Regions from separate parts of the Halomonas chromatireducens genome, predicted to be linked through region 1. Evidence: predicted binding sites of a transcription regulator. Region 1 holds the regulator's gene; each other region holds the start of a gene.
The links. The regulator LexA, encoded in region 1, represses DNA repair genes until DNA is damaged. The targets are predictions, from matches to a motif close to TACTGTNTANNTANACAGTA.

Region 1 (4,289 bases):
TGTAGGGCAGGTGCCATGGGGTGGGTGCTACAGAGGAAGCGTCAGCTGTCGCCTGGCATCCTCCGGTACCAGCCTTGCCCCGACACCGAGCAGGCGTACCGGCCGCTTCTTGCGCGCCCAGGCCTGTGCCAGCAAGGCGTTGAAGGTTTGGTTGCAGAGCGTGCTGCCGCGCCCCTCAATGGTCGTCAGACTGAAATCGTCGAAGCGCACCTTGACGAACAGCCCCGCCAGCGGCGGGTGGCCATGCCTTGCCAGCCGGGATTCCAACCTGTCGCACAGCGCTGCCAGCTCCCTGTGACAGTCGGGCAAGCCGGGAAGGTCTGTTGCGAAAGTGGTCTCCACGCTGACCGACTTGCGTTCACGCTCCACCCTTACCGGGCGGGTGTCGATACCGCGCGCCAGCTCGAACAAGCGATGACCAAACTTGCCGAACTCGTGGATCAATCGATCCTGGGGCAGGCGTTGTAGATCGTCACAGGTATCGATATCCAGTGATTTCAGCCGCCTGGCGGTAGCCGGACCCACGCCATTCAGCTTGGTCACCGGAAGAGTCTTGATGAAGGTAGCGACCCGGTCCGGGGTAATCACCGTCAGGCCGTCGGGTTTCTCCCAGTCGCTGGCGATCTTTGCCAGGAACTTCGACGGTGCGGCACCCACCGAGACGGTAATGCCCACACGTCGCTGACACTCCTCCTTCAGCCAGCGTGCCATCCAGGTGGCGCTGCCCGAAAAGCGCGTTACCGCGGTGACGTCGAGAAAGGCCTCGTCCAGGGACAGAGGCTCAACCAGCGGCGTCAGCTCATGGAAAATAGCCTGAATCTGGCGCGATGCTTCGCGGTAGCGGTCGAAGTCGCCGTGGAGGAGGGTTAGCTGCGGGCACAGCCGCAAGGCTCGCGCCGTGGGCATGGCGGAGTGGATGCCATAGCGGCGAGCCGGGTAGTTGCATGTGGCAATGACGCCGCGACCTTCGGCGCTGCCGCCGATGGCCAGCGGAATCTCGCGCAGCGCCGGGTTGTCGCGCATTTCCACCGCGGCATAGAAGCAATCGCAGTCGGCATGCAGAATCTTGCGAACGGAATCCATGGGCAACCGTTCGACAGCTAGCCGAGGGTGAGCGAATTCATCAGAGCGCCTGGCCGCTGCCGCCGCGAATCACGCCAACGCCTACGCCCTCTATTTCCAGGGGCTGGTGGCGCAGATCCACCTCGATAGGTGCGAAATCGGCATTTTCGGCCTCGAGGATGACCTGGTGGCCATTGCGATGAAAGCGCTTGACGGTGACTTCATCCTCGAGCCTGGCAACGACGATCTGACCGTCGCGAACGCGATCCGTGCGATGCACAGCCAGCAGGTCGCCCTCGAGGATGCCGGCATCCTTCATGGAGAGGCCGCGGACCTTCAGCAGATAGTCGGCACGGGGAGTGAAGAATTCAGGGGGCAGGGGGCAGTAGCGATCGATGTGCTCCGCGGCAAGGATAGGGCTGCCGGCTGCTACCTCGCCAATGATCGGCAAGCCCTCCACGGCAGGTTCGCCCCCGACCGGCTCGGCGTCCTGCGCCGGCAGGCGAATACCCCGGGACGTACCACGGATGACCCGGATGACGCCCTTGCGCTCCAGGGCCCGCAGGTGCTCCTCGGCCGCGTTGGGGGAACGGAAGCCCAGGGCGCGGGCGATTTCGGCACGGGTCGGCGGGTAGCCGAACTCGTTCATTGTCTTGACAATGAAGTCGTAGACGTTCTGCTGGCGTGAGGTGAGGGGGCGTGACATGCGACCTCCGGGTAGCGGTGCCTTGAGTATTGTTCAAGTATACAGCATGGAAGTCTATCCAGTAAAAAGGCCTGTGGCTAGCGAGTGGTATGGCACGTTTCAAACAGATGCTTGTCAATTAATTTGAGCGAAACGCTGAAATCACGTAGACTTTTGTAATGTTTTAAACACGCGTTTCCAGCGGGATCAAGATAATGGCTCAAACCGACACCGTCACACGCATCCTCGATACTGCCGAAGTCCTGTTCGCAGAACGTGGCTTTGCAGAAACTTCCTTGAGGACCATCACCAGCAAGGCGCGAGTCAACCTGGCCGCTGTGAACTACCATTTCGGCTCGAAGAAATCGCTGATTCAGGCGGTGTTCGCCCGCTATCTGGACCCTTTCACCGTGCGCTTCCACCATGCCCTGGATGAGCTGGAAGCGCAGCATGCCGGTGGCGTCATTCCACTGGAAGTCCTGCTGGAAACCATGGCGCGTACCGTCCTTGAGGTGCCTGGCGAACGCCACAGCCTCAAGGTGTTCATGAAGCTGCTGGGGCTTGCCTATAGCCAGGCCCAGGGGCATCTGCGACGCTACATTCAGGACGAATACGGCAGCGTGTTCTCGCGTTTCACCGACCTGGTCCGGCTGGCAACACCCGACCTGCCCGATTCCGAGCGTTTCTGGCGCCTGCACTTCGTGCTTGGCACCGTGATCTTCACCCTCTCAGGGCTGGATGCGCTGCGTGATATCGCTGAAAAGGATTATCAGGAACATGTTTCCGTGCGCGACCTCATCCGCCGCTTGCGGCCGGTGGTGGTGGCTGCCATGAACGCACCGCTTCCGCCACCCCCCATGCCGAAGGCCGAGGCGAGCTGATATGCGGACACCGCGCCTGACCGAGCTGCCACCGGCAACGGGCACCTGGCTGGAAGTCGATGTCGCGAATCAGTGTCTGGTCCACTGGCAGGGATCAAGGCCTCAGGCAGAGTGGGCCGTCTCTACTGCCCTGGCTGGAACCGGTCAGCAGGAGGGCAGCGGCTGCACTCCGCTGGGGTGGCACTATGTACGAGCTGCCATCGGTGATGGGCTGCCCACGGGCACGGTCTTCAGAGGTCGTCGGCCCACCGGGGAGCGATTTTCCCCGGCACTGGCCGAAGCACACCCCCATCGCGACTGGATTCTCACCCGCATCATCTGGCTCTGCGGGCTGGAGCGGGGGTTCAACCGCGGGGGCGAGGTCGACAGCCAGCGGCGCTATATCTACTTTCACGGCACGCCACCCGACCAGCCAATGGGCGTGCCGCGCTCCCATGGATGCATCCGCCTGAGCGCTTCGTCGCTGCTTCATCTCTTTTCCCTGGCCCCTCCCGGGACGCCCGTGTGGCTGCATGACTGAAGGCTGAGCATCAAGCCCTTGCGCATGGCTGTCACCTCGACCAACTTTGGTCTAGAATCAGCCTCCTTCTAGCCCAAGGAATCCGATCATGACGCAGACCCTCGGCCCGGTGATGCTGGATCTGGAAGGCACGCAGCTGAGCGACGACGAGCGCAGGCTACTGCTGCGTCCCGAGGTGGGCGGGGTGATTCTTTTTTCTCGCAATATCGAGGATGCCCGCCAGGTTCGCTCCCTCTGTAACACCATACGACAGTTGCGCCCTGAGTTGCTGTTGACCGTCGACCAGGAAGGGGGGCGGGTGCAACGTCTGCGTCAAGGCGTTACCCGGATTCCCTCCATGGGACGGATTGGCCGCGACTATGTTGCAGCACCGGAAGTCACCCTGAGACTGTGCCTCGATACCGGTTGGCTCCTGGGCATGGAGATGGCCGCCTGTGGACTCGACCTCAGTTTTGCACCGGTACTCGATGTCGACGGTGGCATCTCCAGTGTGATCGGGGACCGCAGCTTTTCCAGCGATCCGCTCGCGGTTTCCGCCATGGCCGAAGCCTTCGTCGCCGGCCTGCATGAAGCCGGCATGGCGGCCGTCGGCAAGCACTTCCCCGGCCACGGAGGCGTCGCTGCCGATTCGCATCTGGAACTGCCCGTCGACGACAGGCCCATCGATGTCATCCGCGGCCATGACCTGGTGCCCTTCGCCGACCTGGCCTGTCGGCTCGACGGCGTCATGCCTGCCCATGTCATCTACAGCGCCTTCGATGCCCGTCCCGCCGGCTTCTCCAACAGCTGGCTGGGGCTGCTGCGTGAATCGCTCGGCTTCAAGGGCACGATCTTCTCCGATGACCTCGGCATGGCCGGGGCCGGATATGCCGGTGGCCCCTATGAGCGTGCCCAGGCAGCGCTGGACGCCGGCTGCGACATGGTGCTGGTGTGCAACGACCGCGCTGCCGCCCTGGAGGTGCTTGACGCCTGCCAGGGGCGCACCATTCGACCAGCGACCCGGCTACGCTATGGCCGGGCTCGTCCGGAGCCTGAAGCCCTGGAAGCGCTGGGGCGCTGGCGTCGTGTTCACGCCCGCCTCGAAGCCATGGCCCAGGACTGAACGATCACGTCCCGTCCCGATTACCGATTACCCTTCAGC
Region 2 (4,289 bases), 1.5 Mb from region 1:
GGCGTGGACCATGCCGTCGGCCTGGTTGCGCAGCGCCACCAGCTCCTCGAACTTCTTGTCCTCGTCGGCATGGGCCTCGGCATCGCGAACCATCTGCTCGATCTCGTCGTCGGACAGGCCGCTGGAGGCCTTGATCACGATCGACTGCTCCTTGCCGGTGGCCTTGTCCTTGGCGGACACGTTGAGGATACCGTTGGCGTCCAGGTCGAAGGCGACCTCGATCTGCGGCACGCCACGGGGCGCCGGCGGAATGTCGGCCAAGTCGAAGCGACCCAGCGACTTGTTGCCGCCCGCCTGCTTGCGCTCGCCCTGCAGCACGTGGATGGTCACGGCGGTCTGGTTGTCATCCGCGGTCGAGAAGGTCTGGGTCTTCTTGGTCGGGATGGTGGTGTTCTTCTCGATCAGCGGGGTCATCACGCCGCCCAGGGTCTCGATGCCGAGCGTCAGCGGGGTGACGTCGAGCAGCAGCACGTCCTTGACGTCGCCGCCCAGCACGCCGCCCTGGATTGCCGCACCCACGGCCACGGCCTCGTCCGGGTTGACGTCCTTGCGGGCTTCCTTGCCGAAGAAGTCAGCGACCTTCTTCTGCACCATCGGCATGCGGGTCTGACCGCCGACCAGGATCACGTCGTCGATCTCGGAGGCCGACAGGCCTGCATCGGCGAGCGCGGTCTTGCACGGCCCCAGGGAGCGCTGGACCAGATCCTCCACCAGCGACTCCAGCTTGGCCCGGGTCACCTTGACGTTGAGGTGCTTCGGGCCGGTGTTGTCGGCAGTGATGTAGGGCAGGTTGACGTCGGTCTGCTGGGCGCTGGAGAGCTCGATCTTGGCCTTCTCGGCGGCTTCCTTGAGGCGCTGCATGGCCAGGTTGTCGCCGGAAAGATCGATGCCGCTGTCGGACTTGAACTGATCGACCAGATAGTTGATCAGGTGCATGTCGAAGTCTTCGCCGCCCAGGAAGGTGTCGCCGTTGGTGGCCAGCACCTCGAACTGGGTCTCGCCGTCGACATCGGCCACTTCGATGATGGAGATATCGAAGGTACCGCCGCCCAGGTCGTAGACCGCAATGGTCTTGTCGCCGCGCGCCTTGTCCATGCCGTAGGCCAGCGCCGCCGCCGTGGGCTCGTTGATGATGCGCTTGACCTCGAGGCCGGCAATGCGGCCGGCATCCTTGGTGGCCTGGCGCTGGCTGTCGTTGAAGTAGGCCGGCACGGTAATGACCGCCTCGGTGACTTCTTCACCCAGATAGTCTTCCGCTGTCTTCTTCATTTTCTTCAGCACTTCGGCGCTGACCTGCGGCGGTGCCAGCTTCTTGCCCTTCACTTCCACCCAGGCGTCGCCGTTGTCGGCCTCGGTGATGCCGTAGGGCACCATCTTGATGTCTTTCTGGACGACATCGTCCTTGAAGCGACGGCCGATCAGGCGCTTGATGGCGTAAAGTGTGTTCTCGGGGTTGGTGACCGCCTGGCGCTTGGCCGACTGCCCCACCAGGATCTCCCCATCATCGGTGTAGGCGATGATGGAAGGCGTGGTGCGAGTACCTTCGGCGTTCTCGATCACCTTGGCGCTGTCGCCGTCGAGCACGGCCACACAGGAGTTGGTGGTCCCCAGGTCAATACCGATGATGCGTCCCATAGGAAATCCTCGAAAAGTCGTTGCTTGAATTCGTCTCTGCGGCGCTTGCCGCGGGGTTGTCGTCTATCTGGGGGGCAGAGTCTCTTATTTCAAGTCCTGCCCCCGATTCCGATGTGTAAACTCAGCCGGCAGCCTTGCTGACCACCACCATCGCCGGACGCACCAGGCGCCCATTGAGCAGGTAGCCCTTCTGCATCACTTCCATCACGCTGTTGGGTTCGAGCTCGGGGTTGGGCACCATGGCCATGGCCTCGTGGTACTGGGGGTCGAAGGGCTCACCCTGCGGGTCAACCGACTCGACGCCAAACTTGCCCAGCACGTCGTGCTGCATCTTCAAGGTCATGGACACACCCTCGCGGTGGGCCTCGCTGGCATCATCACCCATGGCCTCCAGTGCCTTCTCCAGGCTGTCGACCACCGGGAGCAGCTCCTTCACGAATTTCTCGAGGGCAAACTTGCGCGCCTTCTCGGCCTCCTGCTCGGCGCGCCGGCGCACGTTCTGCGCCTCGGCAGCCGTGCGCAGCACCTGGTCCTTGGCCTCGGCCAGGCTCTCCTCGAGCTCCGCAACCTGGGCGGCCAGCATCTCGGCCTCGGGGTTGTCGCCCACTTCGGCCTGCTCGCCCAGGGCCTCGGCTTCCTCGGCCGCCTCGATGGCTTCATCTTCCAGCGTGCCCTCTACAGGCTGCGGTTCGGCCTCCTCTTCGCGCCTTGCCAGCTCGTCGTCCAGCGGGGTCTGGGGTTCTTTAGCCATGAACATCTCCTGAAACGGTGAATCGGCCCCGCGGGCCGAACAGCATTCGGGTTGGCGATAGCATCGCAATCTGCCGCCTATATGGGGGCCGTGGCCAGAAACTCAAGAATAAATGGCCAAGGAATTGACATGTGCATTGAGAGAGAGACTGGTCTACTGTATAAAAACCCAATAAAGGTGTATGAATATCCAGCCTGCCGCTCAGACCAGCTGTCGCAACGCGCTGGCGAGAGCCTAAGGTGCCGGGAGGAAAGATGCTGACTCAGCTTGCCATTCGTGACTACGCCATCGTTGACCGCCTCGACTTTGAGCTTGCCGGTGGCATGACCGCCATTACCGGTGAGACCGGGGCCGGCAAGTCGATCCTGCTCGGCGCCCTGGGCCTGTGCCTGGGCGAGCGCGCCGACGCCGGCAGTATTCGCCATGGCTGCGAGCGTGCCGACCTCAGCGCCCGCTTCGACATCGCTGCACTGCCAGCCGCCCGCGCCTGGCTCACGGAGCGCGAACTGCCCGCCGACGATTGCCTGCTGCGCCGCGTGGTGACCGCTGCGGGCCGCTCCAAGGCATGGATCAACGGTCAGCCGGCAACCATCGCCGACCTCAAGGCGCTGGGTGAGCATCTGGTGGAAATTCACGGCCAGCACGCCCATCAGGCGCTGCTTCGCGAGGAGACCCACCTGCGCCTACTCGATGACTTCGCCGGCCAGCGCACGGCGGTGGCCGAACTGGCCGAAACCTTCCGCAGTTGGCAGGCCGCCCGCCGCCGGCTCAAGCGTCTGGCCGAAAGCGGCGACGAAGTGCAGGCGCGGCGACAGCTGCTGCGCTATCAGGTCGAGGAGCTGGACGCTCTGGCCCTGGGAGACGACGAGCTGGCGACCCTGGAGCAAGAACAGGAGCAGCTCGCCCATGCCGAGGAGACGATTCGCGAGGCCCAGTTCGCCGCCGATTGCTGCGACAGCGACGACGGCGGCGCACTTGCGCTGCTGCATCAGGCGACCAGCCGCCTTGGCGTACTGCCGGGCCATGCCCAGGGTGGGCTGGCCGAGGCGCTGAGCATGCTGGGCGAGGCTCGCATCCAGATCGAAGAGGCGGCACGGGAGCTGCACCGCTTCGTGGATACCACCGAGCTGGACCCGGAGCAGCTGGCCTGGGTGGAGTCGCGGCTGAGCGAAGTCCATCGCATCGCTCGCAAGCATCACATCATGCCCGAAGAGCTGCCCAGCCTGCACCGGCGGCTGCAGGCGGAGCTGGAAGGCCTGGAGGGAGGAGAGCACGACCTGGAAGCGCTGCGTGCGGAGGTGGAGGCCCTGCGCGATACCTGGCGCCAGCAGGCCCGTAGCGTTAGCGAGGCGCGGCAGAAGGCGGCCACCCGGTTCGGCAAGGCGGTACAGGAGCAATTGGCCTTCCTGGCCATGGGCAAGGCGCGCTTCGAGGTTGAAGTGGAAGCCCGCGAGCTGCCGGCCGCCGATGGCCTGGAGGGCGTTCGCTTCCTGATCAGCGCCAACCCAGGCCAGCCGCCTCGCCCGCTCTCCAAGGTGGCTTCCGGCGGCGAGCTGTCGCGCATCAGCCTGGCAATCCAGGTGGTGGCGGCACGCCACTCGACCATTCCCAGCCTCGTCTTCGACGAGGTGGATGTCGGTGTCTCGGGCGCCACCGCAGAGATCGTCGGCCAGCTGTTGCGACGGCTCGGCACCGGCGGGCAGGTAATGACGGTGACCCACCTGCCCCAGGTGGCAGCCCAGGCCCATCATCATCTGCATATCGAGAAGCAGGCGAAGCGCAACACCACCCAGACGCGCATGGCGCTACTCGACGAGGCCGGGCGGGTCACCGAACTGGCGCGCATGCTGGGCGGGGTCAACCTCTCCGACCGCACCCTGGCCCACGCCCGGGAGATGCTCGA
Region 3 (4,289 bases), 740 kb from region 1:
CGCGCTCCATACCCACTACCAGCGCCAGGCCGGTACGCAGCAGCACCGCGTTGTCGGCATTGTCCCACAGGAAGGGGCCGTCACCCTCGCCGCGGATGCGTTCGAGCCAACGTTCCAGGCGGTCGGCAAGCGGTTCGAACAGACTCGGTGACATCCACGGCAAGCTGCCGAAACGGCTGGTCAACGCCAGTGCCAGCGCCTGGACGACGCGGGGTGAATCAAGCCATTCTGGATGGGCGCAGAGCTGGCGCAGCCAGGTACCGGCTTCAACCCAGGGCTCCCCCTCGAAGCCCAAGGCACTCTCCTCATCGACTGCCACCTCGAAATGCACCTGCCAGGCGGCAAAGAGCGTGTCTTCTCGGGCGCTGCTGTGGTATTCCAGCCCGCCTTCATCGCCATGACGGATATCCAGCCCCGGGGCCGGCGGCAGCTCGGCCAGCAGGGCCTGCAGCGCGGCCAGCGGCTCCGCCAGGTCCTCTTCGGCGTTGAGCAACTGATCGGCCAGGGTGGCGCCGGGGTTTTCGGCCAGGTCGGCCAGGAACTGCATCTGGTCGGGCTCAAGCTCGCCCTGGCGCTCGAGCCTGCGAAACCAGAAGCGCGCACGCTCCGCGGCCTCCTGCTCATGGCCTTCGTGGAGCAGCAGCATGGCTTCGATATAGGCCAGGGTAGGCGAGTCGGGAAGCGCCTGCTGGGCGCGCACGAAGGCCTCCCTGGCGCTGTCCAGGTCATCGCTGTCCAGGTGCATCAGGCAGAGACGCTCCAACGCCACGCCGCGCAGAAACAGCGGGCCGCGGTCCAGCACCTCATCGAGCAGCTCCGCGCGCTTGCGGTTGAATCCGCGCTCCTGGTAGAGGTCAATCAGAAGCTCGAAGGCCGGCTCGGCCTGTACCGGTAGCCGCGACCAGTCGCCGCGATGAAACAGTGACTCCAGGATCTGCTGGGCACGCCCCCGCTGACCGGTCTCTGCGGCGATAAGGCCGGCTTCGAGCAGTGCCTGGGCCGGTGCGCGCCCGCTTGCCAGGGCTGCCTTCAGGGTCGGCCCCTTCCAGTCTCGCAGCGACAGCATCCACATCAGATGATCGGGGACGTCGGCAGGCATCGCCACCGCACCGCAGCAGTGCTTGGTCTTGCGCCCTGAATCACACCAGCAGGGCTCATTGCGCCCCGGGCGCGCCAGGGGCTCGCAGGCAAAGCCGGCACGTTCGAGCGGGGTCTGGCACCACAGCTCGGGAGCCAATGCCTGGGCCATGGCCAGGTCGCCACCCATCAGGACGGCGCCCTCTTCTCTCGCCCAGGCCATGAACGCAGGATACTGCTCGTCATCACGGATCGCCGCCAGCGCCCCCGAGGCAAAGCCCAGAAGCTGTTCCACCCATACTGCCAGCATCGCCGTCTCCGCCAATCCCGAAAGCCGCATATTCTAACAGGGAAGCGCCGCTTCATGTGGGTTGCGAACCCAGGCCCTGGCAGGAAGCCATTGGGCCATTCTCTTCAGCCCCGCGCCCACTCCAGTAATGGCCGGGTACGAGCATCCATGTCCAGCCTTGCACCGAGACGCACGAGATTCCAGTAGTGGCCGTTCAGGGTGCGTGACAGGAGCAGGATGTCTGCCGGGGGCTGAAGCCTGTCCATGGCCGCCCACACCTTGGGGCTGAGATCCCGTAACTGGCGATGCATCCGCACGTCGGCGAAATCCTGCTCGCCCGGCTCGAACAGCGGCGCCACCGCCTCGGCAGCCTCGCGATACAGCGCCAGGGGCGCTCCCTGCCCCTGACGTCCGCCAAGCTGTCGCAGGGCATCGTCCATGGCCATGGGGTCGTTGGCCAGGGCAGCATCGAGCAGCGCCATCATCGCCTTGAGATGAGCATCGGAGACCGGTATCACCGCCCCCAGGTCATAGATCACCAGCCGCCCCTGCTCATCGGCGGCGAAGTTGCCGGCATGGGGGTCGGCATGCAGCTCGCGGTGGGTGAACAGCTCTTCGGTGACCCAGTCAGCCAGCGTCGTGGCGATTCGCTGGCGCGTGGCATCGTCTCCCGCCTCCAGTTCACGCAGGGGCGTGCCTGCCACGTGGCGCATGGCCAACACCCGGGGACCGGACAGCTCGGGGAGCGGCTCGGGAATCACCAGGCCGTCGAGATGCGCATAGCGTTCCCGGTAGCGCGCCAGGGCCCGGGCCTCGGCCTGATAGTCCAGCTCATTGCGCAGGCCGGCGGCCAGCTCTTCGAACAGCGCATCGAGCCGTGCCTGGGGTACCTTGAGCCAGCGTCCTAGCCGCATCATGCGCCGCACCTGCGCCAGATCGCCCTCAAGGATCTCGGGCAGCCCCGGGTACTGCACCTTGAGCACCAACGTTTCACCGTCATGGGTGACTGCCCGGTGTACCTGACCCATGGACGCGCTGGCGAAGGGGCGCTGCTCGATCTCGCGAAAGAGCGTATCCGGATCGCCGTACTGCTCGACCAGGGTGCGCCGGATGCCCTCCCAGGGCATGGGCTCGGCCTGACGCTGGAGGCGCGCCAGTTCGTCGACGAGATCCGGCGGCAGCAGGTCGTCCCACTGTGCCATGATCTGCGCCAGCTTCATCGCCGGCCCCTTCAGCTCGGAGAGTCCCTCGAACAGCGCTTCGCCCAGCGCGCGCCAGTCGGCCTGGCCACCGAGACGCGTGCGAATCACGGCGCCACCCGTGCGGGCGCCAAGCCCCAGCAGACGTCGTGTTCTTCCGCGTTCGCGCATATCGCCACTCTCCTTTTGCTGTCTCGAAAAGGTTGCCTCGAAACGTTAAGCTCGAAGCGCCGGATCAATGATACAGGAATTGTACAACGATAAATCGGGTCGAGATCTGGCGGACAACCTCCATTACTGTAAGAATATCCATACCTTGAATTCCTGTGGCGCCGACATGCGACTGATCATTGCCGAAAAACCCAGCCTCGCCCGGGCCATCGCCGACGCCCTGCCGGGCAGCACACGTCGTGAAGAGGGCGCCCTGCACGCCGGCGACACCGTAGTCACCTGGTGTCTTGGGCACCTGCTGGAGCAGGCGCCGCCCGACGCCTACGACCCCGCCTACAAGCAGTGGCGGCTCGACCACCTGCCGATCCTTCCCGAGCGCTGGAAGCTCGCCCCCCGCCCCAAGGCCCGGGGACAGCTGGCGGCGATCCGTCGACTACTGAAGAGCGCGCGCGAGGTGGTGCATGCGGGGGATCCCGATCGGGAGGGGCAGTTGCTGGTACAGGAAGTCATCGAGCACCTGGGCTGGAAGGGCCCGGTATCGCGCCTGCTGGTCAGCGACCTCAACCGTCCGGCGGTAGCGCGCGCCCTGACCCGCCTGGAGGACAACAGCCGCTATCACGCGCTGTATCGAGCCGCCGAGTCCCGGGCCCGGGCCGACTGGCTCTACGGTATCAACCTCACGCGGGCCTGGACCTTGACCGGACGACAGGCCGGCCACGATGGGGTGCTCTCCGTCGGCCGCGTTCAGACGCCTGTACTGGGGCTGGTGGTCCGCCGCGACGCGGAAATCCGCGACTTCGTCCCCTACCCCTTCCATGTGCTGTGGGTCGATATCGCCGTCTCCGGTGGGCAGCTACGCGCCTGGTGGCAGCCTGCCGAGACGCAGCGACTGGACGAGCAGGGGCGGCTGCTCGAACGCCCCCCCGCCGAGGCCCTGGCCGCTCGCCTGCCCGGTGCCGAGGGCCACCTGGCCTCCCTCGACGCTCGCCAGAAGCGCCAGGCCGCCCCGCTGCCCTATTCGCTCTCGGCGCTGCAGGTGGACGCCGCCCGCCGCTTCGGGCTCTCGGCCAAGGGGGTGCTGGATATCTGCCAGCGACTCTATGAGCGCCACAAGCTGATCACCTACCCGCGCTCCGACTGTCGCTATCTGCCCGAGGATCATCTTGCGCAGGCACGCCGCACCCTGGAGAGCGCCTGTCACAGTGACGCCACGCTGCAGCAGTGGTTTGCCGGAGCAGACTTCACGCTGCGCTCCAAGGCCTGGAACGACAAGAAGGTGGGTGCCCACCACGCCCTGTCACCCACCGGCAAGCCGGCGGACCTGGGGCGGCTGGAGAAGGCCGAGGCCGATGTCTTCCGGTTGATAGCCCGCAATGTCCTCGCACAGTTCTACCCTGCCCTGGAGACCCGCGAGGTAAAGGCCGAGTTCGTGATTCTCGACGAGCGCTTTCGGGCCAGCGGGCAGGTGCTGCTGCAGCCCGGCTGGAAGCCGCTGTTTACTACCCGCGATGAGGCGCCGCCGCTGCCGCCGCTCAGCGAAGGAGAAGCCTGTC

Region 2: a site for LexA is predicted at 2,541-2,560, ahead of recN (DNA repair protein RecN). Genes of this name have one in related genera too.
Region 3: a site for LexA is predicted at 2,861-2,880, ahead of LOKO_RS06695 (DNA topoisomerase III). Genes of this name have one in related genera too.

The regions. Positions count from the first base shown of each region.
Region 1 is NZ_CP014226.1:2,166,831-2,171,119, reverse strand. Features, by position in the region: gene dinB (DNA polymerase IV) at 28-1,083, opposite strand; gene lexA (transcriptional repressor LexA) at 1,124-1,768, opposite strand; gene LOKO_RS10010 (TetR/AcrR family transcriptional regulator) at 1,963-2,628, shown strand; gene LOKO_RS10005 (L,D-transpeptidase) at 2,630-3,148, shown strand; gene nagZ (beta-N-acetylhexosaminidase) at 3,237-4,250, shown strand.
Region 2 is NZ_CP014226.1:3,661,504-3,665,792, forward strand. Features, by position in the region: gene dnaK (molecular chaperone DnaK) at 1-1,635, opposite strand, end outside; gene grpE (nucleotide exchange factor GrpE) at 1,757-2,386, opposite strand; gene recN (DNA repair protein RecN) at 2,641-4,289, shown strand, end outside.
Region 3 is NZ_CP014226.1:1,425,839-1,430,127, reverse strand. Features, by position in the region: gene LOKO_RS06705 (SEC-C domain-containing protein) at 1-1,387, opposite strand, end outside; gene LOKO_RS06700 (ABC1 kinase family protein) at 1,492-2,736, opposite strand; gene LOKO_RS06695 (DNA topoisomerase III) at 2,903-4,289, shown strand, end outside.